Regions from separate parts of the Streptomyces sp. NPDC050416 genome, predicted to be linked through region 1. Evidence: predicted binding sites of a transcription regulator. Region 1 holds the regulator's gene; each other region holds the start of a gene.
What was found. Region 1 encodes HrcA, which represses chaperone genes, less so after heat shock. Its sites were predicted from a motif close to TTNGCACTCNGNNNNNCNGAGTGCNAA; they were not measured.
Positions count from the first base shown of each region.

Region 2: the regulator HrcA is predicted to act here: its motif matches at 2,807-2,833, upstream of groES (co-chaperone GroES).
Region 3: the regulator HrcA is predicted to act here: its motif matches at 2,255-2,281, upstream of groL (chaperonin GroEL).
Region 4: the regulator HrcA is predicted to act here: its motif matches at 3,561-3,587, upstream of groL (chaperonin GroEL).

Region 1 covers NZ_JBITII010000003.1:575,727-580,808, reverse strand. The annotation lists gene ACIBL4_RS12150 (nitronate monooxygenase) at 1-302, opposite strand, end outside; gene dnaJ (molecular chaperone DnaJ) at 631-1,767, opposite strand; gene hrcA (heat-inducible transcriptional repressor HrcA) at 1,767-2,783, opposite strand; gene ACIBL4_RS12135 (MBL fold metallo-hydrolase) at 2,954-3,685, shown strand; gene ACIBL4_RS12130 (DUF3097 domain-containing protein) at 3,717-4,520, shown strand; gene hemW (radical SAM family heme chaperone HemW) at 4,654-5,082, opposite strand, start outside.
Region 2 covers NZ_JBITII010000002.1:624,055-629,136, forward strand. The annotation lists gene ACIBL4_RS07825 (ester cyclase) at 1-531, shown strand, start outside; gene groL (chaperonin GroEL) at 604-2,235, opposite strand; gene groES (co-chaperone GroES) at 2,352-2,660, opposite strand; gene ACIBL4_RS07840 (polysaccharide deacetylase family protein) at 2,863-3,609, opposite strand; gene ACIBL4_RS07845 (polysaccharide deacetylase family protein) at 3,606-4,484, opposite strand; gene ACIBL4_RS07850 (methyltransferase domain-containing protein) at 4,670-5,082, shown strand, end outside.
Region 3 covers NZ_JBITII010000012.1:176,771-181,852, forward strand. The annotation lists gene thrC (threonine synthase) at 1-862, shown strand, start outside; gene ACIBL4_RS32270 (ubiquitin-like small modifier protein 1) at 973-1,248, shown strand; gene ACIBL4_RS32275 (cold-shock protein) at 1,696-1,899, shown strand; gene groL (chaperonin GroEL) at 2,443-4,065, shown strand; gene ACIBL4_RS32285 (NADH:flavin oxidoreductase) at 4,249-5,082, shown strand, end outside.
Region 4 covers NZ_JBITII010000005.1:80,557-85,638, reverse strand. The annotation lists gene ACIBL4_RS17055 (cupin domain-containing protein) at 1-243, opposite strand, end outside; gene ACIBL4_RS17050 (LysR family transcriptional regulator) at 340-1,176, shown strand; gene ACIBL4_RS17045 (dienelactone hydrolase family protein) at 1,727-2,389, opposite strand; gene ACIBL4_RS17040 (Hsp20/alpha crystallin family protein) at 2,476-2,928, opposite strand; gene ACIBL4_RS17035 (cold-shock protein) at 3,294-3,497, shown strand; gene groL (chaperonin GroEL) at 3,699-5,082, shown strand, end outside.

The DNA of each region.
Region 1 (5,082 bases):
GCGTAGACATCGATGGCGGCGGCAGAAGCGGGCGCGGCGCCAGCCGCTCCGGTGGAGCCGGTGCTTGCACCGGGGTACTCCGGCTGAGGCATGAAGAGGTTCACGCCGAAGGGCCTGCCGGTGAGGCTCCTCAGCTGCTTGATCTCCTCGTACATCCCGTCGGCGGTCTTGTACCCGGCGGCGAGGAATCCGAGCCCGCCCGCCTCGCACACGGCGGCGGCGAGCTTCGGCACGGAGACGCCGCCCGCCATGGGGGCCTGCACGATCGGGTGGGGGAAGAGATCGGTCAGCGCGGAGGACATGACCGCATGTTGTCACGTCCTCCGGACTACTCCGAAACCGGCCTGCCGTGTGGCATAGACCAGAGGAAAAGCCACCCTCAGCCCCCCTGAGGAGCCGACGTCAGCGCCCGTTGAACGCGTCCTTCAACCGAGAGAACAACCCTTACTGCCCCGGCTGACTGTGCCTGCCCGGGGGCCGACCCCCGGACCCCCAGCAGCAGCCGGACCGCCGACGTCAGCGCCCGTTGAACGCGTCCTTCAACCGAGAGAACAACCCTTGCTGCCCGGGCTGACTGTGCCTGCCCGGGGGCCGACCGCCGGACCCCCAGCAGCAGCCGGACCGCCGACGTCAGCGCCCGTTGAACGCGTCCTTCAACCGAGAGAACAACCCTTGCTGCCCGGGCTGGAACTGGCCCTGAGGCCGTTCCTCGCCGCGTAGCTTGGCCAGCTCGCGGAGGAGGCGCTCCTGCTCGACGTCCAGCTTGCTCGGGGTCTGGACCTCGACGTGGACGATGAGGTCGCCGCGTCCGCCGCCGCGCAGGTGCGTGACACCGCGGCCGTGCAGGGGGATCGACTGGCCGGACTGGGTGCCCGGGCGGATGTCGACCTCCTCCAGGCCGTCCAGCGTCTCCAGCGGCACCTTCGTGCCGAGGGCGGCCGCCGTCATCGGGAGCGTGACCGTGCAATGCAGGTCGTCGCCGCGCCGCTGGAACTGCGAGTGCGGCAGTTCGTGGATCTCGACGTACAGGTCGCCCGCGGGCCCGCCGCCGGGACCGACCTCTCCCTCGCCGGCGAGCTGGATGCGCGTGCCGTTGTCGACACCGGCCGGGATCTTCACGGTCAGCGTGCGGCGGGAGCGGACGCGGCCGTCGCCGGCGCACTCCGGGCAGGGGGTCGGGACGACCGTGCCGAAGCCCTGGCACTGCGGGCAGGGCCGGGAGGTCATGACCTGGCCCAGGAAGGACCGGGTGACCTGCGACACCTCACCGCGACCGCGGCACATGTCACACGTCTGCGCGGAGGTGCCCGGTGCGGCGCCCTCGCCGTTGCAGGTGTTGCACACGACCGCCGTGTCGACCTGGATGTCCTTCGTCGTGCCGAAGGCCGCCTCGTCGAGCTCGATCTCGATGCGGATCATGGCGTCCTGGCCGCGGCGGGTGCGCGAGCGCGGTCCGCGCTGCGACGCCGTGCCGAAGAACGCGTCCATGATGTCGGAGAAGTTCCCGAAGCCACCGGCCCCGAAGCCGCCCGCACCGCCGCCTCCGGCCTGCGAGAGCGGGTCGCCGCCGAGGTCGTAGACCTGCTTCTTCTGCGGGTCCGACAGCACCTCGTAGGCGGCGTTGATCTCCTTGAACCGCTCCTGGGTCTTCGGATCGGGGTTGACGTCCGGGTGCAGCTCGCGCGCGAGCCGCCGGAAGGCCTTCTTGATCTCTTCCTGCGACGCGTCGCGGCGCACGCCGAGTACGGCGTAGTAGTCCGTGGCCACTACGACTCCGCCAGGATCTGTCCGACGTACCGTGCCACTGCGCGTACCGCTCCCATCGTTCCCGGGTAGTCCATGCGGGTCGGTCCGACCACGCCGAGCTTGGCGACAGCCTCGCCGCCCGAACCGTAGCCGACCGACACGACGGACGTGGAGTTGAGTCCTTCGTGGGCGTTCTCATGACCGATCCGTACGGTCACGCCCGGATCCTGCGCCTCGCCGAGCAGCTTGAGGAGCACCACCTGCTCCTCCAGCGCCTCCAGCACCGGCCGGATCGTGAGGGGAAAGTCATGCCCGAAGCGGGTCAGGTTGGCGGTGCCGCCGATCATCAGCCGCTCCTCGTTCTCCTCGACGAGCGTCTCCAGAAGTGTGGAGAGCACCGTGGAGACCGTACCCCGGTCCTCGTGCTCGAACGCCTCCGGCAGATCCTCCACCAGACTCGGCACATCCGTGAAACGGCGGTTCGCCACCCGGCTGTTGAGCCGCGCGCGCAGATCCGCGAGCGAGGCCTCGCCGAAGGGCGCCGGGCAGTCGACCACGCGCTGCTCGACCCGCCCGGTGTCCGTGATCAGCACGAGCATCAGCCGCGCGGGCGCGAGAGCGAGCAGCTCCACGTGCCGCACGGTCGAGCGGGTGAGCGACGGGTACTGCACGACGGCGACCTGGCGTGTGAGCTGGGCCAGCAGCCGTACCGTCCGCGCCACGACATCGTCGAGGTCGACGGCGCCCTCGAGGAAGTTCTGGATCGCGCGCCGCTCGGGCGCGGTCATCGGCTTGACGCCGGCCAGCTTGTCCACGAACAGCCGGTAGCCCTTGTCGGTGGGGATGCGCCCGGCGCTGGTGTGCGGCTGGGCGATGTACCCCTCGTCCTCCAGGGCCGCCATGTCGTTGCGGACGGTGGCCGGGGATACGCCGAGGTTGTGCCGCTCGGTGAGGGCCTTGGAGCCGACCGGCTCCTCGGTGCCGACGTAGTCCTGGACGATGGCGCGCAGCACCTGAAGCCTGCGTTCACTGAGCATTCGCGCACACCTCCAGAAGTCGTCCGCCTCGTGTCCTGCCTGTGGGCCTGGCACTCTGCGCTTGCGAGTGCCAGCATTCCCCGCCCAGTGTACGGCTGTGAGGTACACCCCCGGCAAGGCTGGTCGCGTGCTGTCATGCCCGGGGCGGCGGTCACCGCTAGCGTCGCTGTATGACAGTGACTTGGGAAGAGCTCGGATGGGAGCGCGTGGCCGCGGGAGTGGGCCGGTGCCGCCTCCCGGTGTGGGACTGCACGGTGGGGCTGGTCGCCGGTGAGGGCGCGGTCCTCATGATCGACGCGGGGTCGAGCCCGGCCGAGGGCGCGCGGTTGCGCGAGCAGGCGCGGTCGCTCACCGGTCACCGTGTGACGCATCTCGCGCTGACCCATCCCCACTTCGACCATGTCTTCGGGGTGGCGGAGTTCACGGACGCGGAGGTGTTCGGCGCGGTGGGCGTGGACGCGCTGCTGACGCGCGTACGGGACCGCGAGGAGCTGCGCGTGGACGGCGTGCGAGGCGGCCTGGCGGAGACCACCGCGCGGGAGGCGGCGGACCGGCTGGTCGCACCCCGCCACCTGGTCTCCGGCGAGTGGACCCTCGACCTGGGTGGCGGACGCCAGGTGCTGCTGGCGAACGTGGGCCCCGGGCACACCGCGCATGACCTGGCGGTCCTGGTGCCGGGCGATCCGGAGGTCGTCTTCTGCGGCGACCTGGTCGAGGAGTCCGGCGAGCCGCAGGCGGGCCCCGACGCCGTGCCGTCGCACTGGCCGGCGGCCCTGGACCGGCTGCTCGACCTGGGCGGCGAGGACGCGCTGTACGTGCCCGGACACGGAGCGGTGGTGGACGCGGCGTTCGTCCGCGCCCAGCGTGACGCGCTGGCGGTGCGTTTCGGCGTGTCTCCGTGACCGCCCCCCGCCTTCTCCTATCGTCATTCGAATGCGCCAGTACTCACCCGATCTGACCCCGCCGTGGAAGAAGCCGCAGCCGGTCCCTGAGGTTCCGGCGGAGCCGGGTCTGGTCGTCGAGGAGGCCGGGACCGGCTTCTGCGGCGCGGTGATCCGCTGCGAGGCGGGCACGGTGACCCTGGAGGACCGCTTCGGCAAGCACCGGGTGTTCCCCATGGAGCCGCGCGGCTTTCTCCTGGAAGGCAGGGCCGTGACATTGGTCCGCCCCTCGCCCGCCGGCCCCACCCGGCCCACCCGCACCGCCTCCGGTTCGGTGGCGGTCCCCGGCGCCCGCGCCCGCGTGGCCCGCGCCGGGCGCATCTACGTCGAGGGCCGTCACGACGCCGAGCTGGTCGAGAAGGTCTGGGGCGACGACCTGCGCATCGAGGGCGTGGTCGTGGAGTACCTGGAGGGCGTCGACGACCTGCCGTCGATCGTCGCCGAGTTCGCCCCCGGCCCGGACGCGCGGCTGGGCGTCCTGGTGGACCACCTGGTGCCGGGTTCGAAGGAGTGGCGCATCGCCCAGTCGGTGACGAGCGACCACGCCCTGGTCGTCGGCCACCCCTACATCGACATCTGGGAGGCGGTGAAACCGTCGTCCCTGGGCATCGAGTCCTGGCCCCGGGTCCCGCGCGGCCAGGACTGGAAGACAGGCGTGTGCAGGGCACTGGGTTGGCCGGACAACACGGGCGCGGCCTGGCAGCGCATCCTGTCGGGGGTCCGCTCGTACAAGGACCTGGAACCGGAGCTGCTGGGCAGGGTGGAGGAACTGATCGACTTCGTAACGGCTCCCTAGCTGCGGGCAGTCGTGCCTCCCCCAGTGCCTTAAGGGCCTGGGAGGTGCCCCCAGGCGGCACGGGTGAGCGCAGCGGCACCCCGCTCCGCCGGGCTGCGCAACGCCCCGGCCCCAGCACCAACGCCGCAGCACATCAGTCCACGAGATCCCGAACCACCGCATCGGCCAGCAACCGCCCCCGCAACGTCAGCACAGCACGCCCCTCCTCGTACGGCCCGGCATCCAGAAGCCCGTCCGACAACGCCCGCCGCGACGCCGCGAGCCCCTCCTCCCGCAGCAACGACAACGGCACACCGTCCCGCAGCCGCAACTCCAGCAGAATCCGCTCGACCCGCCGATCCTCCCCCGACAGCACCTCACGCCCGGCCCCCGGCGACCGCCCCGCCGCCAGCGCCCCCGCATACGCCCCGGGATGCTTCACGTTCCACCACCGCACCCCGCCCACATGACTGTGCGCACCCGGCCCGGCTCCCCACCAGTCGGCCCCCCGCCAGTACAGCTCGTTGTGCAGACAGCGCCCGCCCTCCGAGACCGCCCAGTTGGACACCTCGTACCACTCGAA
Region 2 (5,082 bases), on a different contig from region 1:
GACGCGATGCGCAACTCCGGGCTTCCGGAGACCGACCGGATCTTCCAGGACATGGTGGCGCTCTGCGAGGAGGCGCCGACGTTCACGGACCTGGACGTGGTGCGGGACGAGCAGCTGAACGCGGCCACGGCGCGCAGGTTCTTCGAGCTGGCGCCCGGGCAGGGTGCGGCGCCCCCGTTCAACGACGTGTTCATCGAGGGCTACCACGACCATGATCCGGCCAATGTGCAGGACGTCATCGGGCTGGACGCGTTCCGGCGCGAGGTGGAGGTGTGGCGGGGCGGGTTCGACTTCTCGTTCACGATCGAGGACCAGATCGCCCAGGGCGACCGGGTGTGCACGCGGTGGGCCTGGAAGGGGCACCACAAGGGGGATTTCCTCGGGATTCCGCCGACCGGGAAGGACGTCACCATGACCGGGACGACCATCCACCGCTGCACGCCGGACGGGAAGCTCGCCGAGGGCTGGTGGCAGTACGACCGGCTGGGGCTGATGCAGCAGCTCGGGGCGCTGGACCCGCTGGAGTTGTGACGGGACCCGCACACGGGAGAAGCCCCCGTTCCGCGCGAGGCGGGGCGGGGGCTTCTCGCAGAGGTCGGTGCCTCAGTGGGCGTGGCCGTGGCCGTGGCCGTGGCCCGCGCCGGCCGGCTCCTCCTCTTCCTTCTTCTCGACGACCAGGGTCTCGGTCGTGAGCAGGAGGGAGGCGATGGAGGCGGCGTTCTCCAGGGCGGAGCGGGTGACCTTGACCGGGTCGATGACGCCGGCCTTGACCAGGTCGCCGTACTCGCCGGTGGCGGCGTTGAAGCCCTGGCCCTTGTCGAGCTCGGCGACCTTGGAGGTGATGACGTAGCCCTCCAGGCCGGCGTTCTCGGCGATCCAGCGCAGCGGCTCGACGACCGCGCGGCGGACGACCGCCACACCGGTGGCCTCGTCGCCGGTCTTGCCGAGGCTGCCCTCGAGGACCTTGGCGGCGTGGACCAGAGCGGAGCCACCACCGGAGACGATGCCCTCCTCGACCGCGGCGCGGGTCGCGGAGATGGCGTCCTCCAGACGGTGCTTGCGCTCCTTGAGCTCGACCTCGGTGGCGGCACCCACACGGATGACGCACACGCCGCCGGCCAGCTTCGCGAGGCGCTCCTGGAGCTTCTCGCGGTCCCAGTCGGAGTCGGTGGTCTCGATCTCGGCCTTGATCTGGGCGACACGGCCCTGCACGTCGTCCTTGTTGCCGGCGCCGTCGACGACCGTGGTGTCGTCCTTGGTGACGGTCACGCGGCGGGCGGAGCCGAGCACGTCCAGGCCGACCTGGTCGAGCTTGAGGCCGACCTCCTCGGAGACGACCGTGGCGCCGGTGAGGACCGCCAGGTCCTGCAGCATCGCCTTGCGGCGGTCGCCGAAGCCGGGGGCCTTCACCGCGACGGCGTTGAAGGTGCCGCGGATCTTGTTCACGACGAGGGTCGACAGGGCCTCGCCCTCGACGTCCTCGGCGATGATCAGCAGCGGCTTGGAGGAGTTGGACTGGATGACCTTCTCCAGCAGCGGCAGGAGGTCCGCGATGGCGGAGATCTTGCCCTGCGTGATGAGGATGTACGGGTCGTCCAGGACGGCTTCCATGCGCTCCTGGTCCGTCACGAAGTACGGCGACAGGTAGCCCTTGTCGAAGGCCATGCCCTCGGTGAAGTCCAGCTCCAGACCGAAGGTGTTGGACTCCTCGACGGTGATGACACCGTCCTTGCCGACCTTGTCCATCGCCTCGGCGATGAGCTCGCCGACCTGCTGGTCCTGGGCGGACAGCGCGGCGACGGCGGCGATGTCGGACTTCTCGTCGATCGGGCGGGCCGAGGCGAGCAGGTCCTCGGAGATCGCGGCGACGGCGGCGTCGATGCCCTTCTTCAGGGCGGCCGGGGAGGCACCGGCGGCGACGTTCCTCAGGCCCTCGCGCACGAGCGCCTGGGCGAGCACGGTCGCGGTGGTCGTACCGTCACCCGCGATGTCGTTGGTCTTGGTCGCCACCTCCTTGACCAGCTGGGCACCGAGGTTCTCGTACGGGTCCTCGATCTCGACCTCGCGGGCGATCGTGACACCGTCGTTGGTGATGGTGGGGGCGCCGAACTTCTTGTCGATGACGACGTTGCGGCCCTTGGGGCCGATCGTCACCTTGACCGTGTCGGCAAGCTTGTTGACGCCGCGCTCGAGGGCGCGACGGGCGTCCTCGTCGAACTTCAGGATCTTCGCCATGGGAGCGTGAGCCCTCTTCCGGAATCAGGGTTAACGGCACTGCGCCCCGGGCGCCCGGCTTCTTATCGATCGCGGGGGGCCAGGGGCGCAGCTCAAAGCAATGTGCTTGGGGTGAATTACTTCTCGACGATCGCGAGCACGTCGCGGGCCGAGAGGACGAGGTACTCCTCGCCGTTGTACTTCACCTCGGTGCCGCCGTACTTGCTGTAGAGCACGACGTCGCCGACGGAGACGTCGAGCGGAAGACGGTTGCCGTCCTCGAAGCGGCCCGGGCCCACGGCCAGGACGACGCCCTCCTGGGGCTTCTCCTTGGCGGTGTCCGGGATGACCAGGCCAGAGGCGGTGGTCTGCTCGGCGTCGAGCGGCTGGACCACGATGCGGTCCTCGAGCGGCTTGATGGCAACCTTGGAGCTGGTGGTCGTCACGATCCGACCTCCCCCTTCGGAGATCTCACGGGGTTAACTGTCTGAGGTGGCGACCAGGTGGATCCGTCGTCGCGGGTGCCGGACCTGCCCGTCGCTGTGTTGGCACTCTCCAGTGGGGAGTGCCAGAGCCGAGACTATGACTGCGATTAGCACTCGGTCAAGCGGACTGCTAATTCGCCGCGGCGCGTCGGCCAGGTGCTCTTTACAGGTAGTCCTCCAGCCGCCCCACGCGAAGCCCCCTCCTCTCGATCTCCCGCAACAGCCGCTCCGTCCGTTCCGTCAGGGTCGGGGAGGCCGTCTCGCCCGACGGCACCGAGACGATGTCGCCGGGCCGCAGCCCGGGGCGGCCGCGGGTGTACGTCAGCTCGCCCTCGGCGTTCGCCGACGCCCGCCACAGGACGACCGCCGTGATGCCGCAGTCGGCGGCGGCGCGCAGGGTCGTCGTGTCGTACGTGCCGTAGGGCGGGCGGAAGAGGCGGGGGCGGATGCCGAAGCGGGAGCGGAGTTTGTGCTGCTGGCCGCAGATCTCGGCGCGCTGGCCGGCGTAGGGCAGGCCGCGCAGGGCGGGGTGGTCGAGGGTGTGGTTCTGGATGGACGCGCCGACCGCGCGCAGGCGGGCGAAGTGGCCGTAGCCGGGACCCACGACGCTGTCCGTGAGGAACATGCTGACCGGAAGCCGCCGTTCGCGGACGAGGGTGACGAAGCCGGGGTCGCGCTCGGCGCCGTCGTCGTAGGTCAGGAAGACCACCCGGTCGCGGGTGCGGACGTGGTCCACGACGGGCGGGAGATCGTCGCGGCCGCCCCGGTCCGGCCCGCGGACGTCGCTCGACGCGTGCGCCGGGGACTGGCCCCGGCCGTCCGCACCTGTGTGCTCCCCCGCGGCCCCGGCGCAGCCGGCCAGCAGGATCGCGCCCGCGCACACCACGGCGGCCGGCGACCGCCGCCTCACAGGTAGTCCTCCAGCCGGCCCACCGCGTACCCCTCGGCCGTGACCTTGTTCAGGAAGCGGCGGATCATGTCGGGCATCGTGCCCTGCCAGTGGTCGCGGCCGCGGAAGTGGGTGAGGACGATGTCGCCCGGGTGCAGTCGCCGGTCCCACTCGCGGTACTCCCAGTGGTCGGCGAAGACCTCCTCGTTCCAGAGGGGGGCGTACTCGATGCCGCAGGCCTTGGCGGCGCGCAGGGTCGCCCTGTCGTAGCTGCCGTAGGGCGGACGGAAGAGGGTGGGGCGCGTGCCGTAGCGCTTCTCGATGAGGCGCTGCATGCCGCAGATCTCCCGCTTCTGCGTGCGGTAGGGCAGGCCCCGCATGAGGCGGTGGCGGAGGGTGTGGTTGTTCAGGACGACGCCCCGGTCCTGCATCTTCTCGAAGTAGCCGTAGTCGTTCCGGATCAGGTAGCCGCTGAGGAAGGCGCTGTACGGGACCTTCAGGTCGCTCATCATCCGCAGGAACGCCGGGTCCTTCTCGGCGCCGTCGTCGATGGTGAGGAAGACGACCTTGTCCCGGGTGGGGACGGTGGTGAAGACGGGCGGGAGGTTCAGTCTCCGGTGGCCCTTCACCTCGAAACCCTCGCGGGTCCTGATCGTCGGCTTCTTCGCGGGGGCCGGCGGGGCGGTCAGCGGGACCGTCCGCAGCCCCCAGCGCTGCGCGGCGGCGACCCGGGCGGCGTGCGCGGTGCGCAGTTTGGAGGCGTAGGAGTCGAGCGCGCGGGCCGGGGGCGCGTCGAGAGGCTGCTGGCCGCCGGCCGCGGTGATCCGGCCGTTGTCGCCCTGCGCGCAGCCCGAGGCGATGGCGGCGAGGGTGAGCACGGCGAGGCCGATCCGCACACCGCCAGATGCCCGCCTTTTGTCATTTTGTACGACTGCTCGCATGATGCGGGATCCTCGCAGCCGTCCTCCCCGGACCGGCCCCGACACCGCGACGGACAGCGCAGCATCCACCGAGTGGCCCACATACGGTCCGGGTCGGGCTGGACGGCCGCCCACACCGCCCCGTGGCCCACAATGATCCGGTGAACGACCTCGCCCTCCTCCTCACCCCCGAAGGCCGCGCCCTCCTCGACGAGGTGCGGGACACCGATCCGGCGCGGGAGCTGGCCGTCGCGACCCGGTTGCGCCGTGAGCACCCCGCCCAGCTGGTGTCGGCGGCGCTGGGGCAGGCGCGGCTGCGGCAGCGGGCGGTGGTGAAGTTCGGGGCCGAGGACGCGGGACGGATGTTCTTCACGCCGAACGGGGTGGAGCAGTCGACCCGGGCGAGCGTGGCGGCCTACCGGGCGCGGCGGCTCGCGGAGTCGGGCGTGGCCTCGGTCGCCGACCTGTGCTGCGGCATCGGCGGTGACGCGATCGCGCTGGCCCGGGCCGGGATCCGGGTCCTGGCCGTCGACCGTGACCCGGCGACGGCCGCGGCGGCCCGGGCGAACGCCGA
Region 3 (5,082 bases), on a different contig from region 1:
CGGCTTCACCACGCTGTCCTGCTCCTCCACCGGCAACCTCGCCGGCGCCGTCGGCGCCGCGGCGGCCCGCGCCGGCTTCCGCTCCTGCGTGTTCATCCCGCACGACCTGGAGCAGGGCAAGGTCGTCATGGCCGCGATCTACGGCGGCGAGCTCGTCGGCATCCAGGGCAACTACGACGACGTGAACCGCTTCTGCTCCGAGCTGATCGGCGACCCGGCCGGCGAGGGCTGGGGCTTCGTCAACGTCAACCTGCGGCCGTACTACGCGGAGGGCTCCAAGACCCTGGCGTACGAGATCTGCGAGCAGCTCGGCTGGCAGCTGCCGGACCAGATCGTGGTGCCGATCGCCTCCGGCTCGCAGCTCACGAAGATCGACAAGGGCCTGCAGGAGCTGATCAAGCTCGGGCTGGTCGAGGACAAGCCGTACAAGATCTTCGGCGCGCAGGCCGAGGGCTGCTCTCCGGTGTCGACGGCGTACAAGGCCGGCCACGACGTCGTCCGCCCCCAGAAGCCGGACACCATCGCCAAGTCGCTGGCGATCGGCAACCCGGCGGACGGGCCGTACGTGCTGGATATTGCGCGGCGGACGGGCGGTGCGGTGGAGGACGTCAACGACGAGCAGGTCGTTGACGCGATCAAGATTCTCGCCCGGACCGAGGGCATCTTCGCGGAGACCGCCGGTGGTGTGACCGTGGGTGTGGCGAAGAAGCTGATCGAGAACGGGGTGCTCGACCCGTCGAAGACGACCGTGGTGCTGAACACGGGGGATGGTCTGAAGACGCTGGATGCGGTGGCCGGGACCGGGCTTACCGCGACCATTCGTCCCAACCTGGATTCGTTCCGTGAGGCTGGGCTCGTCTGATCGTTGTCTGCTGCGGGCCGGTGGGGGCTGGTCGCGCCCACGCGGCGGAGCCGCGCATCGATACAGCCCCGCGCCCCTAGGCTCGCTACCCAACCGGAGGTTTTGAAGTCATGAGCGTCACCGTTCGTATCCCCACCATCCTGCGTACCTACACCGGCGGGCAGGCCGAGGTCGCCGCCGAGGGGGCGACCCTCGGCGAGGTCATCGCCGATCTCGAGAAGAACCACACCGGGATCGCCGCCCGGGTGCTGGACGACCAGGGCAAGCTGCGCCGGTTCGTCAACGTGTACGTCAACGACGACGACGTGCGGTTCGAGCAGGGGCTGGAGACGGCGACGCCGGACGGTGCCGGGGTGTCGATCATTCCCGCCGTCGCGGGTGGCTGAACCGGTCGACCGGCTTGATTATTACCTTCGGTAACGGCGGTCACTGAGAGTTCATCGAATTGCCCCCTCCGTAAGAGAAACGGAGGGGGCAATTCTGTGTGATTGAGCGCGGTACAGTTGGGGAACGCACCGCCGATCTCCTGATCGGGAGCCCTTAATTCCTGCCGCGCGCCCGACAAGATGTAGCCAAAGTGTGTGCGTCTTTCGCGGCTTTTGTTCCTTTTGTGTGGCCCGACTTGCCCTGAAGTCTGGCGAATTCTCCCCACATTCCGGATCCTGCGCGTCCAGAATTCTCGTCCGATTGACCTGTTGCAGACGGCAGTTGGACAGATACATTCAGCCGCGGTCGACGCGTTCCGGCGCACGCCCCCAACCGTGGGGGGTGAGGTCTGACCCGGGTCCGCGAAGTGTGGATCTGTGCAAGGGCCAGTAATAGGGGAGTTAGGCATGGCTCAGGGCACCGTCAAGTGGTTCAACGCGGAGAAGGGGTACGGCTTCATCGCGGTCGACGGTGGTGCGGATGTTTTCGTCCACTACAGCGCGATCCAGATGGACGGCTACCGCACCCTGGAGGAGGGCCAGCGGGTCGAGTTCGAGATCTCGCAGGGCCAGAAGGGACCGCAGGCCGACATGGTTCGCGTCTCTGCCTGAACGCGCACCACGACCAAGCGCAAGCGACCGGTCTTCTCTGAAGGGCCCGCACCCCACGGGGTGCGGGCCCTTCGGCCTGCCTGCTCGGGGGCCGGCGCCCGGGGTGACGGGATCGCCGGGCGACCGCTCGTCGAAACCGCCGCGCCCGAACGCGCCTCGGCGCCCGCCCGGTGCCGGGCGCGGGGGTTCTCCCTCCGGACTCGCTCGCGTCGTCGGTCGCGTCTCGCCGTCGCGGGCCGGGGGTCAGGCATTTCTCTGCTCGCCCGGTCCGCCGCGGCGCTCCCGTGGCCTGCGGGCCGAGCCGGATGCGCTCTGTTCGCCGGAGGCTGAGCGCCCGCTCGAACCGTGGGAGTCGCTTGCACTCGCCATGCCCGAGTGCTAATCATTGCGTTAGCACTCTGAAGGTGAGAGTGACAACGTAAGGACCGGGTCGGTGAGGCCCGCAGGCTGGGTGGGAAGGAACCACGAGGCCGGCGAGCCGTCCGTCGCGGGCGCGGGCGCGGTCCGAAGTAATCACCCCCAGTCCTGGAGGGACCACTTCACATGGCCAAGATCATCGCGTTCGACGAGGAGGCGCGGCGCGGCCTCGAGCGCGGCATGAACCAGCTCGCGGACGCCGTCAAGGTGACGCTCGGCCCCAAGGGCCGCAACGTCGTCCTCGAGAAGAAGTGGGGCGCCCCCACGATCACCAACGATGGTGTGTCCATCGCCAAGGAGATCGAACTCGAGGACCCGTACGAGAAGATCGGCGCCGAGCTGGTCAAGGAAGTCGCCAAGAAGACGGACGACGTCGCCGGTGACGGTACGACCACCGCGACCGTTCTCGCCCAGGCCCTGGTCAAGGAAGGCCTGCGCAACGTAGCCGCCGGTGCCAACCCGATGGCCCTCAAGCGCGGCATCGAGCGCGCCGTCGAGGCCGTCTCCGCCGCCCTGCTGGAGCAGGCGAAGGACGTCGAGACCAAGGAGCAGATCGCCTCCACGGCCTCCATCTCCGCCGCCGACACCCAGATCGGCGAGCTCATCGCCGAGGCCATGGACAAGGTCGGCAAGGAAGGCGTCATCACCGTCGAGGAGTCCCAGACCTTCGGTCTGGAGCTGGAGCTCACCGAGGGTATGCGCTTCGACAAGGGCTACATCTCGGCGTACTTCGCCACCGACATGGAGCGTATGGAGGCCGTCCTCGACGACCCGTACATCCTGATCGCCAACTCGAAGATCAGCAACGTCAAGGACCTGCTGCCGCTCCTCGAGAAGGTCATGCAGTCCGGCAAGCCGCTGCTGATCATCGCCGAGGACGTCGAGGGCGAGGCCCTGTCGACCCTGGTCGTCAACAAGATCCGCGGCACCTTCAAGTCCGTCGCCGTCAAGGCCCCGGGCTTCGGCGACCGCCGCAAGGCGATGCTGCAGGACATCGGCATCCTCACCGGCGGCGAGGTGATCTCCGAGGAGGTCGGCCTCAAGCTGGAGAACGCCACGATCGACCTCCTGGGCAAGGCCCGCAAGGTCGTCATCACCAAGGACGAGACCACCATCGTCGACGGTGCCGGCTCCGCCGAGCAGGTCCAGGGCCGGGTCAACCAGATCCGCGCCGAGATCGAGAACAGCGACTCGGACTACGACCGCGAGAAGCTGCAGGAGCGCCTGGCGAAGCTGGCCGGCGGCGTGGCCGTCATCAAGGCCGGTGCCGCCACCGAGGTGGAGCTCAAGGAGCGCAAGCACCGCATCGAGGACGCCGTGCGCAACGCCAAGGCGGCCGTCGAGGAGGGCATCGTCGCCGGTGGTGGCGTGGCCCTGCTGCAGGCCTCCTCGGTCTTCGAGAAGCTGGAGCTCGAGGGTGACGAGCTGACCGGCGCCAACGCCGTGAAGCTGGCGCTGGAGGCCCCGCTCAAGCAGATCGCCGTCAACGGTGGTCTCGAGGGCGGCGTCATCGTCGAGAAGGTGCGCAACCTGCCCGTCGGCCACGGTCTGAACGCCGCGACCGGTGAGTACGTCGACATGATCGCCGAGGGCATCATCGACCCGGCGAAGGTGACCCGTTCCGCGCTGCAGAACGCCGCCTCCATCGCCGCGCTGTTCCTCACCACCGAGGCCGTCATCGCCGACAAGCCGGAGAAGGCCGCCGCGCCCGCCGGCGGCGGCATGCCGGGCGGTGACATGGACTTCTGATCGACCTGGTCGATCAACGTCCTTGCCGAGGGCGGCACTTCCTGTTCGTCAGACAGGGAGTGCCGCCCTCCGGCGTGTCCGGGGTCACAGCGCGGGCGGGATGGCGTGGGCGGGGCGGGTGGTTGAAGCGTACGTCGCATGCGTATGCACATACTGTCCGGTATCCGAAGAGGAGCACCCCACGTGACCGTCGACGCCTCCGCCGCCTCCCGCGCCGCCGAAATCCTGTCCCGGCCCGTATCGCTGGGCGGCCTGACCGTCCCGAACCGGATCGCGATGGCGCCGATGACCCGCATGTTCTCCCCGGGCGGCGTCCCCGGCGACGACGTCGTCTCGTACTACTCCCGCCGCGCCGCCGCCGGAGTCGGCCTGATCGTCACCGAGGGCACCTACGTCGGCCACGAGTCGGCAGGGCAGAGCGACCGCGTGCCGCGGTTCCACGGCGAGGAGCAGCTCGCGGGCTGGGCGAAGGTCGCCGAGGCGGTGCACGCCGCGGGCGGCACGATCGTGCCGCAGCTGTGGCACATCGGCATGGTCCGCAACCAGGGCGAGCCGCCGGTCGCGGACGCTCCGGCCGTCGGCCCCTCCGGTCTGCGCATCGGCGCGACCGAGCCCACCGGCAAGGCCATGACCCAGGCCGACATCGACGCCGTCATCGGCGCGTTCGCCGAGGCCGCGGCCGCCGCCGAGCGCATCGGCTTCGACGGCGTGGAGATCCACGGCGCCCACGGCTACCTGCTCGACCAGTTCTTCTGGGAGGGCACCAACCGCCGCACCGACGCCTATGGTGGCGACCCGGTCGCCCGTGCCAGGTTCTCGGCGGAGATCGTCGCGGCCGTCCGCGAGACCGTCTCGGCCGACTTCCCCGTCATCTTCCGCTACTCGCAGTGGAAGCAGGACGCCTACGACGCCCGCCTCGCCGAGACGCCCGAGGAGCTGGAGGCCATCCTGACCCCGCTCGCCGCGGCCGGGGTGGACGTCTTCCACGCCTCCACCCGCCGCTACTGGGTGCCCGAG
Region 4 (5,082 bases), on a different contig from region 1:
TCGCACGGTGCCGGAGAGGATGTAGAAGCCCTCGTCGTGCCGGCCGTGGCGGTGCTGCGGCGGTCCCTGGGTGTGCGGGGCGAGGACGGACTCGGCGATCGCGAGGCGGTGCCCGGTGTGGCTGCCGTCTTCAAGAACGCGCATGTGTGTGGTGCCCAGAACGATCGTCTCGCCGCCGCCGGGACCCACCACCGATACGGCGGGAGCGGTCTGCGGCTCGCTGGTCTTCGCTTCTTCGGCCATGCCGACGAGTGCACCGCCGGGGACCTGCCAATGTCCAAGACCCATCCCGCGGCGCCGATACCTGCTGGGTATCGTTGCAGCGTGGAGCTTCGGACCTTGCGCTACTTCGTCGCGGTCGCCGAGGAGCTCCACTTCGGCCGGGCCGCCACCCGACTGCACATGAGCCAGCCGCCGCTGAGCCGGGCGATCAAGCAGTTGGAGGCCGAGGTCGGGGCCCTGCTGCTCGCCCGCTCACCTACCGGCGTCACGCTCACTCCCGTGGGCACGGTGCTGCTCGACGAGGCGCGGGACCTGCTCGCCCATGCCGATCGCGTCCGGGGACGCGTGAGCGCGGCGGCCGGCGTCACCACCATCACCATCGGCATCCTGGGCGACGGCACCGACCCCGGAGTGTCCAGACTGGCCGCCGCCTACCGCCGAAGTCACCCCGGCATCGACATCCGCATCCGAGACACGGATCTGACCGACCCGACGTGCGGGCTGCGCTCAGGACTGGTGGACGTCGCCTTGACCCGGGCGCCGTTCGACGAGACCGCCCTGACGGTGCGTGTACTGCGGAGCGATCCGGTCGGCGTGGTCCTGCGCGCCGACGATCCCCTGGCCGGCCGCGACCAGCTGCGGCCGGCCGAGCTGAGCGATCGCCGCTGGTTCCAGTTCCCGCAGGGCACCGACCCCCTCTGGCAGTCGTACTGGAACGGCGGCAGCCCGCGCGAGGGGCCAGTGGTACGCGCCGTCCAGGAATGCCTGCAGGCCGTGCTGTGGAACGGCACGGTCGGCCTGGCCCCGCTCGGACACGACCTGCACCCGGAGCTGGCCGTGGTGCCGTTGACCGACATGCCGCCGAGCCGGGTGGTGGCGGTGTGGAACGAGGGCGATACCAACCCGTTGATCCGATCCTTCGTTGAGATCGCGACATCCGCGTACCGCCACTGAGTACCGGCAACCGGTGCCCGTCTCCTTCTCGCGCGCTGCGGGGATCATGCTCTTGGCGCGGCCTCCTCCCGCCCCTTGGCGTGCATCCCCTCGCCCGCACACCACCGTGCCGGGCGGAAGCGGTAGCGCCGGCCAGCCGTGCCCCTCAGGGCGCGCCACCAGGACGACTCGACCAGCACCTTCGCTACCGGCCACCCCTCTCCTTCTTGAGTCAGTCACTAGCAAGAAGCTTCATGGAGCCTTGTCATAGTATTTGCCTCGTCGTATATGAGGTATGCGAGTACCGCAGTGCGAAGGGGAGGAGAGGCGTGTTGATATCTGCTGTCGTGATCCCTCTGATCCTGCTCGCCGCTGTTTTGACGCCCGACCTGTACAGGGACTGGAAGATCTACTCCCAGCGGACTCGATTGCCCCTCCCGCCGCCGAGGCGATCGCTGCGTAGCCGGCTGCTCGATGCCAGTACGGCCAGTTTGCGGCGCTTGGTGCCCCGGCTGACCGAGCGCCGCGGCACTCGTCCGGCCGGCGGAAAGGAACCGACCGCTCGTGCGGGTCAGGCCAAATGCCGTTCCCTCGCCAGGTGAGAGGCGAACCAGTCGCGAGCCGCTGTCGCGACTTCCTCCAGGAGCCGTGGGTCCAGGAACAGGTGTGTCGCACCGCGGACGACATGGATCTCGCTCGGCGCCTTCAGCTTTCCCGCTGCCTCCTGGCCGAGCCGCACGTCCGTCTCGTCGTCGCCACCGACGATGAACAGCACCGGGGCCTGGATCCGGTCCAGGTCGTCGTGTATCAGGTCCGGCCGCCCGCCCCGGGACACCACGGCCGAGATCCGTTCCGGCCGTTCAGCGGCGGCCAGCAGAACCGCCGCCGCGGCGGTCTCGGCGCCGAACAGGCACACCGGGACGTTCGCCGTGTCCGGCCGCTGTTGCAGCCAGTCGATGGCGGACACCAGTCGCCGGGCGAGGAACGGGATGTCGAAGCGGTGCCGGGCCGAGCGCGCGTCGTCCCGCTTCTCGCGTTCGGTGAGGAGGTCCAGGAGCAGCGTGCCCATGCCCGCACGGTGGAACACGCCGGCGATGGCGCGGTCGCGCGTGCTGTTACGGGAGTTGCCGCTGCCCTCGGCGATGAGGACGACCGACCGTACCGGACCGGGCACGACCAGGTCACCGGCGAGAGGAGCCCCCTCTGCGGGCACCAACACCAAGTCGGAGATCATCTGTTGCCTCCACACGGCGCTTGTTGCTTGGTCTCGGAGCGAGCCCGCCCACCGGGGGCGGGCTCGGTGGTGTGGACGGGGCGTGGTCAGCTGGTGATCTCGATACGCCGCGGCTTGGCCTTCTCGGCCTTGGGGACCTTGACGGTGAGCACGCCGTCGGCGAGCTCGGCGGTGATGCGCTCTTCGTCGGTGTCCTGCGGCAGGGTCACCCGGTAGTCGAACTGGCCGGTGCGCCGGGTGCGGCTGCGGAGCACGCCGGTGCGTTCCTTTTCCTTGATCTCGCCGTGCACGGTGAGTTCGCCGGCGTTCAGCTCGACGGTGATGTCGTCCTTCTTCACTCCGGGCAGGTCGACTTCGACGACGTACGCGTCGTCGGTCTCCTCCAGGTCGGCCAGTGGCGCCCAGGTCTCACTGAGCAGGCCGCCACCGCCCGGAACCGCGGACTGCCACAGCTGCCCCATCCGCTGATACAGGTCCTGGAACTCCCTGAAGGGGTCCCATACCGGGCTGCGCTGCTCACGTCGCACGGGAAGCGCCATATCCGATCATCTCCTTCCGAAAGGCGCCTCGGTCGTGGCACGCCACGGCCGTCTCGCGTTCCGGAAGTCCCCCTGACCGGGACCTCCACTATCCATAATCCGCGCATAAGGCCAGATATTCCACGTGCCGTCCTCGTATGGGGACCAACAAGACGGCCTCGTACGGGAATCAACAGGACGGCCGCGCCGTTAGCGGCCGCCGACCGCGCGGTGTAGCGTCGTTATTCCAGCAGTCGTGGTTCCGAAGTCCCGTTCGCCCGTGATCACGATCATGGGCGTTCTTGCTGTTCAGCGCCTCTCCGGACCAGGGCGATCACCTCCCGGGCCCGCACAGTGCGAGCCGGGTTTCCGCAAAGGAGCAGGCCATGGCCAAGGGCACCGTGAAGTGGTTCAACAGCGAAAAGGGATTCGGCTTCATCGAGCAGGAGGGCGGCGGACCCGACGTCTTCGCCCACTACTCCAACATTGCCGCTCAGGGCTTCCGTGAGCTGCACGAGGGGCAGAAGGTCGAGTTCGACGTCACGCAGGGCCAGAAGGGACCGCAGGCCGAGAACATCCGACCGGCATGACCAGCGCCCGGCCAGCCGTCTGGAGGCGCTTGCCCGGTCAGGGAGAAGGTGTTAAATCAAGAGCTGGCACTCTCCGGTCGAGAGTGCCAGCGGCTGGGTCGGGTGGCGGGCTCGTGCGGCAGTGTGCAGCCGTGCGGGCGGGCGTCGCGGACGTCACCCGGGTCCACCGGCATCGATGTATGGATCGGTGTGGAGGAGACGATGACAACGAAGATCATCGCGTACGACGAGGAGGCGCGGCGCGGCCTCGAGCGCGGCATGAACCAGCTCGCGGACGCCGTCAAGGTGACGCTCGGCCCCAAGGGCCGCAACGTCGTCCTGGACAAGAAGTGGGGCGCCCCCACGATCACCAACGATGGTGTGTCCATCGCCAAGGAGATCGAACTCGAGGACCCGTACGAGAAGATCGGCGCCGAGCTGGTCAAGGAAGTCGCCAAGAAGACGGACGACGTCGCCGGTGACGGGACGACCACCGCGACCGTGCTGGCCCAGGCCCTGGTGCGGGAGGGGCTGAAGAACGTCGCCGCCGGCGCCAACCCGATGGCCCTCAAGCGGGGCATCGAACTCGCCGTCGAGCGGGTCAGCGGCGAACTGCTCGCGCAGGCCAAGGAGTTGGAGACCAAGGAGGAGATCGCCAACACCGCGGCCGTGTCGGCGGGCGGTGACCGGGTCATCGGAGACATGATCGCCGAGGCCATGGACAAGGTCGGCAAGGAAGGCGTGATCACCGTCGAGGAGTCCAACACCTTCGGTCTGGAGCTGGAGCTCACCGAGGGCATGCGCTTCGACAAGGGTTACATCTCGCCGTACTTCGTCACCGACCCCGAGCGCATGGAAGCGGTCCTGGAAGACCCGTACATCCTGCTCGTCGGTTCCAAGGTCACCGCCGTCAAGGACCTGCTGCCGCTGCTGGAGCAGGTCATGAAGGAGAGCCGGCCGCTGCTGGTCATCGCCGAGGACGTCGAGGGAGAGGCGCTGGCGACCCTGGTCGTCAACAAGATCCGCGGCACCTTCAAGTCCGTCGCCGTCAAGGCCCCGGGCTTCGGCGACCGTCGCAAGGCCATGCTCGGTGACATGGCGGTCCTGACCGGCGCGACCGTGATCTCGGAAGAGGTCGGCCTGAAGCTGGAGAACGCCACGCTCGACGTGCTGGGCCGGGCCCGCAAGGTGGTCGTGACCAAGGACGACACGACCGTCGTTGAGGGTGCCGGTGACGGCAGGGCGATCGAGGGCCGGGTGCAGCAGATCCGTGCCGAGATCGAGCGCACGGACTCCGACTACGACCGCGAGAAGCTCCAGGAGCGCCTGGCGAAGATGGCCGGCGGTGTCGCGGTCATCAAGGCCGGCGCCGCCACCGAAGTGGAGCTCAAGGAGCGCAAGCACCGCATCGAGGACGCGGTCCGCAACGCGAAGGCGGCCGTCGAGGAGGGCATCGTGCCCGGCGGCGGGGTGGCGCTGCTGCACGCCGCCGAGACCGCGTTCGACAAGCTGGACGCGGAGGGCGAGGAGGCCACCGGCGTGGAGATGGTGCGCCGCGCGCTGAGCGCCCCGCTGCGCCAGATCGCCGCCAACGCCGGGCTGGAAG